2 regions of the Bacillus mesophilum genome follow, and region 1 is predicted to be linked to the other one. Evidence: riboswitches for the same ligand, from Rfam matches in the RefSeq annotation. Region 1 holds a riboswitch; the other holds the start of a gene.

Region 1 (3,116 bases):
GTTTCCCAGTTTCCAAGCCTCTGAAAATTTGATTTACGCTCAGTTGCTCCATGTCTTCTCTGCCTCCTGATACATATTTGCTTTTCTGTATAAATCATAAAAATGGTTTGTTGGACCATGACCCCTGCCTATATCAAGGCTATGCTCAATCGCCATATGTATATATGATTTGCTTCGCTTCACCGCTTCAAGCATATCAAACCCGCGAGCAAGGTTAGCAGCAATTGCCGAAGAAAGAGTACACCCTGTGCCATGTGTATTTTTTGTCTCAATTCTCGTGCCGCTAATCCAATGAAAATCGGTTCCATCATAATACAAATCATCTGGATCCCCTTTCATATGCCCTCCCTTTAACAACACCGATCTGGCGCCAAGTTTTGTAATCTCCACACATGCTTTCTCCATGTCTTTCTTGTTTGAAATAGGATAACCAAGAATGACCTCTGCTTCTGGAATATTAGGGGTAATAATAGTTGCGATCGGAAGCATGTGTTCTATTAAAGAAGTCACTGCCTCTGCTCTCAGCAAATGATGACCGCCTTTTGAAACCATGACTGGATCAAGCACAATATTAGACGGCGCATATTTTTGCAAGCCTTGTGCAACCGTCTCAATTGTGGATGCAGATGACAGCATCCCGATTTTTACGGCATCAACCGTAATATCATCAAATACAGCTTCTATTTGATCTCTGATAATATTTACTTCGATATCCTGTACAGAACGCACTTCCCGTGTATTTTGAGCTGTAATAGCAGTAATAACGGACATCCCAAAAACGCCATTTGCGCTAAATGATTTTAAGTCCGCTTGAATACCGGCACCTCCGCCTGAGTCTGAGCCTGCAATCGTCAATGCTGTTTTCATTGTAAAATGCCCCCTAATGCTTTATTTTTCACCATTACTTTCAATAATCCGTAACCCATCAAAGCACCTGTAAAGCTGCTGAAGATAAATGCCGGCACAAACCCAAATAGCGCTGCTTCCTGTCCAAGGAAAAGCACAGAAATCGGATAGGTTGCCATTGCGCCTAATATGCCTGTTCCAACCACTTCACCTGCTGCAGCAAAACTGAGTTTACGAGTTTTGGTGAAAAGAATAGCTGCTAAAAAGGCGCCAATCATACTGCCTGGATAAGCAAAAATACTGCCAGTTCCCAGCATATTTCTTAAAGTTGATGAAAGAAAAGCTTGAATAACTGCATACCATGGGCCAAGCAAAACAGCTGAAAGCACATTAGCAAAATGCTGAATAGGAAAGATTTTTGCAAATCCTACCGGTATGTAAATAAGACTGCTTGAAACCGTCGTAATAGCTGCAATAAATGCAGTAATGGTTAGTTTTTTTGTACTGCTCATCATCTTTTGTTTCCCCCTTCATATTTAATTAGTGTCAATCTTCATATTACATAAGCCAATCTCTTCCCTCCCAGCAGCTCATTTTCTAAATGAATACGGCTTATTCCTTAAAATAAAAAACCGCTCCTATACCAGAAGCGGTTAACAAACAGTACATGTGCACTTATGTTAACTGCTTCCCTACGCTAGTCTTAACTAGATCAGGTTCAAAGGGTTCTTCTCAGCCAATTTGGCGCCCCCAGCAGATTTTAAATTTTCAAGTTTTCACCACATTAAAATATTTTGATTTCTGATCCATTGGCTAAAAAAATGACTCCATAGAAACAAAAAGCCACTCATGTAAACACGAGCGGCGGATATGTATAGATCAGCAGATTATAATCTATAGCACTTCCCTACGCCAGTGTTAACAGGATCAGGTTCAAAGGGTTTGGCATGACTGCCATCTCAGTCTTATAAAGACACCCCTAGTGTAAGAAGTATTCATTTTTCAACACTATCATAACATTTTTGTATTATTTTGCAAACGTCATGTCTTTTCTAAAAATTCCTCTATATCCTTTTTTTGCTCCTCATATAGCTTTTCTCCCATAAGAGCCAGTTCATGTGAAAATGACACATCATCAAATGGCATTTCTTTTTCCAGCTCGGCATTGAGACGTAAATATTGATCATGCAGCAAGTGCCGGCAATGATATGAAATAGCTTCAGAAGAAATATGAAGTGCAAGATCAAGAAGTTTCGGTGTCATTTTTAGAGAGGGAAATTGAAAAGGCAGCCAGCTTTGAGCACCCCATTCTCTGCCTTCCCCTTCCTTAAAAGGAATAGATTGCAGTCCGGTCCCAATCGATAAAACATGGATATCTTCAAGTTTCTGATGAAAAAAACTGAGTGCCTCTGTGATCGTAACTAATGTTGGATTATTTGCCCATAAGCCGCCATCAATGGCTAAAAGTTTATTTTGCATTTCATTAGGGGGAAAATAAACCGGTGCAGAACAGGATGAAAGCACGGCATCCCACAGTTTAATATCTTCCTTTTTCTCTCCAGGACTGCGTACATGTGAGCGATGGACATACGGCTTTCCTTTATGAATATCGACCGCTGGTAAAAGCAATGGCTTTTCCACTTCACAAAGCAATGTCTCTCCGTAGGCATCTTGTAAATATTTTCGTAAATGATGGTTTGTATAAATGCTTTTAAATAAACCAACTGTGGCGTGTCTTTCAAAAATCTTTTCACCATGCTGAAGATAAATTTCATAAACATCTTCCATTTCCTTACCTACAGATGCAGCAGCTGCAATAATGGCACCTGTACTGGTTCCAGCAAAAACATCAAATAGATCTGCAATCTTACATTTATATTGTTTTTCAATATTTTTTAAGACGGTGACCGCCAAAATACCCCGTATTCCGCCGCCATCAATAGCTAAAATTTTCACATACTCACCTATATATTCGTTTCTTATAATGTTCCCTGATAATCCCTATCTATACAGATATTGATATATACTTTGAGCGCTTTCTTTAGGCATCTGGCATCTGAATACCAGCTTGGTTATATTGGAAGATAAAAAAGAGTTATCATCCTATTTATTTTTACAGCAAATTATTTCTATATTATAATTCTCTTAAAATGTAAAAGGAAATGGGGATCATCGCTTAATATGCATAAAAAAATTATCTTAACAGGTTTTATGGGTTCTGGTAAAACAACTGTGGGACAAATAATTGCCAAAGAGCTAAAAGTTCCTTT
Region 2 (3,116 bases), on a different contig from region 1:
TATTTAATTGATGGCTTTCATATCTATCCTTCAGTACAATGTCTTGATTGATTTCTACAATAACAATACGATTTTGCAGTTCTAAAAAGGCTAGAAGCTGAGCAGTCGTTTTTACGTGCTCTGGCAATTCATGTACCTTCCCGTTTAGCTCGATTTTCACCTATTCACCCCCTCCCAATTGAAACGGCCGATGGAAGGCGATCAATTTTAAATGCTTCGACCCATTCTGAATTAACTGGATTGCCGCTTATTAAATTGGCGATCATTTTCCCTGTTCCAGGAGCTAACAATATTCCGTTTCTTTGATGACCAGCTGCAAAGTAGAGACCTTTCTGTTCCGGATGTTCTCCGATAAAAGGAAAACCATCAAAAGTTTGCGGTCTTAAGCCAGCCCAGCTTCTCAGCCATCTCATTCCTTGAATGGAAGGCAGCATTTCTTTTGCCTTTTTAATCACCATCTCTATCCCCTCAAGGGTAGGTTCTTCATTCCAGTCATCCCATCTTTTCGTAGCACCCACAATGAGTTCATTATTGTTTCTTGGAACAATATAATGCTGATCATGGAAGATGGAGTGGACAAGCGGCAGCTGATCATTTAAGACTGCAATACACTCACCTTTTACTGGAATAATCGCATTCATTAACCCTGTTTGCTGAAAGAAATAATTGCTCCACACACCGCTGGCAATCACCACCTGATCTGCCGTAAACGATCCCTGTGTGATATTAACCTTGTAGTGGCTGTATTCATTAACCACAGAAAAAACCTTCGTAAATTCATAAATCTCTGCCCCAAGAAGTAATGCCCCTTTACTGAAACTATTAGAAGCAATGGCAGGTGTTACGTGGACGTCCTCCTTTAAAAATGACGCTCCAATGATTTGATCCGTTAAATGGGGTACTTTTCTTTTTGCTTCCTCTCTTGTCAGCCATTCTACGGCTGGCAGCTGCATAAGAGAATTCCTTTCTTCTCTCTCCTCGGATGTGAAGGCAAGCTGAAGCAGTCCGCCTTTTTTCATTTCAAAATCCATTCCCGTTTGTTCTTTTAATTCATGATATAGCTCCTTGTATAAAAGCTGGCTGCTGCGTGCAAAGGAGTATACATGCTGAAATTCCTTATATTCCGAATGAGCACCAAGCATACCGGCTGCGGCACTAGTTGACCGACTCCCAATTTTCCGCTCTTCGAATAGAGCAACTTTGCGTTTATCCTTTGCCAAATAATAAGCGATTGCACTGCCAATAATTCCGCCTCCTATGACAGCCACTTCAGTGTGATTGGTTTTTAACATATGCACACCTCTCCTTTAATCTTCTAGCTGCGTCAGCTGGGTTACTGGATGCAAAGATTGCTGACATAACAGCTGCTCCATCCGCTCCATATGAGGCAACTTGTTCAATACGATCCTCATCAATACCGCCTATGACGTACAGTGGGATTGAAACAGATCTTTTTATATCTCGGATGGAGCTTAATGGAATTGGCTCCTTTCCCTTTTTGCTGTTTGTCGGAAAACAATGGCCATACAGCATATATGCTGCACCTTGTTTTTCCGCTCTTAACGCTTCTTCCAGGCTATGAACTGATATGCCTGCATTTAAATGGGGGTAGGTTTCTTTCACCTGCTCAAGCGGCAGTCCATTTCCCGGCAAGTGCAGCTGCTGCAGCTGTAAAAGGAGAGCAACATCCATACGATCATTCATTAGCAGCTTTTCCTTTGGCACTCCCTCATCAATTAAGCGCTTACCTAATTGATGCAGTTCCCCCGCACTTCGCTGTTTCTCTCTAATTTGGATGGAATCAACATAAGGATAAATTTGAATAATTGATTTTATCAGTTCATTGATCTTTTGATACCCATTCGTAACAGCCATCAGCTTCACATTCTCAGCCCCTTTCTTTTTCGGCCAAACAAAAAACCACTCCCCTAAATATAGGAAAGTGGTTAAAATTTGCGCACGCTTTAATAAGCGCAAATGTATAATTAATAGCGCCACTTTCCTACGCAGGTACGAACCTGTTCAGGTTATGAGGGTTTAAAAGTAACTACTTTATTCTCAGCCCTTATCAAGGGATCCCCTAGTGTAATTCGTATTATAAAGATGTTATACATATTTTAGCATAAATCAAATAAATTTCCACACTTTTCACATTTTTATGACGTCTCCATCAAGCTTAAGAAGTCGCATTCTGAGATGTAAACTCTTTTTTGTTCAATCTGTTCTCCATCAGTATCAATATCTCATTTGATTTATGGTATATCTATACACAAAAAAAGAAGCAGTGCGTAGGAGCACTGCTTTTCGATGCTATGATTTCATTTCAACTGAATTTTTTTTCACAGTTTTTAAGTTTCTTCTAATCATCTCTTCTGCTAGCATTGCAATAAAATCTTCATCAAGTTCTAGTCTTATAGCATCTTGATAGGCTTCGATTAATTCCTCATTTGACATTTTCAAAACAAACCTTACCCCTTTGACACAGTTTTACCCTTATATTTTACATTTTGTTCTGTAACAGTACAAAGTAAATTTTTATATTTCCTTCAAAGATGAAAGTGCGAGGACAAGGGCTTTCCGATAAAATTCCTCTCGCTCTGCTGATAGTTGGCCTTCAATTTTAGAGTAAATTCTCTCAAAATTATCAATTATATGCTCTGTTTTCATTCCCCTGCTCGTTAATACATTGTTAAGCCAATGAGAATAATCGAGGAAAATCTTTGGTTCATTGACTGAAAATGCAGTTTCGAGATTTTTAAAGTGATGCCCGTTATCTTCCTTGCACTTTTCTTTTCCCCTTTCTCCAAATCGCTCCATTAGTTCAGGGTAGGCAAGATATGTATCCCTCATGACATCTTCTATAATGTTTGCAATAACTATATCGTCATTCATCCTTATCACCTCTATCAAAAGCAATTCCGAAGCTTCATTTACGATCCTTACATATCTATAGGCAGGATAATGGTAAATTGTGAACCGATTCCCGCTTCACTTTTTACCTCAATTGTACCTCCATGCATATTGATAATGTGCAGAGAAACAGCCAATCCAATTCCAGTACCCTTCTCTTTCATCGTGAAAAATGGGGTGAAAAGGTTTGCAATGGTTACTTGTGT

The links. A riboswitch is a leader RNA that binds a small molecule or an ion and turns the genes downstream of it on or off. The one in region 1 is predicted to bind thiamine pyrophosphate.
Region 2: linked by a shared signal. The riboswitch ahead of F7732_RS18645 (thiamine phosphate synthase) and the one ahead of thiW (energy coupling factor transporter S component ThiW) in region 1 are both predicted to bind thiamine pyrophosphate.

What each region holds. Positions count from the first base shown of each region.
Region 1 covers NZ_WBOT01000001.1:944,527-947,642, forward strand. Annotated here, with positions in the region: gene thiM (hydroxyethylthiazole kinase) at 1-52, opposite strand, end outside; gene thiD (bifunctional hydroxymethylpyrimidine kinase/phosphomethylpyrimidine kinase) at 40-867, opposite strand; gene thiW (energy coupling factor transporter S component ThiW) at 864-1,358, opposite strand; TPP riboswitch at 1,519-1,608, opposite strand; TPP riboswitch at 1,734-1,837, opposite strand; gene F7732_RS04640 (CBASS cGAMP-activated phospholipase) at 1,888-2,802, opposite strand; gene F7732_RS04645 (shikimate kinase) at 3,028-3,116, shown strand, end outside.
Region 2 covers NZ_WBOT01000007.1:126,417-129,532, forward strand. Annotated here, with positions in the region: gene thiS (sulfur carrier protein ThiS) at 1-160, opposite strand, end outside; gene thiO (glycine oxidase ThiO) at 165-1,292, opposite strand; gene F7732_RS18645 (thiamine phosphate synthase) at 1,270-1,875, opposite strand; TPP riboswitch at 1,983-2,092, opposite strand; gene sda (sporulation histidine kinase inhibitor Sda) at 2,311-2,454, opposite strand; gene F7732_RS18655 (hypothetical protein) at 2,536-2,892, opposite strand; gene F7732_RS18660 (ATP-binding protein) at 2,940-3,116, opposite strand, start outside.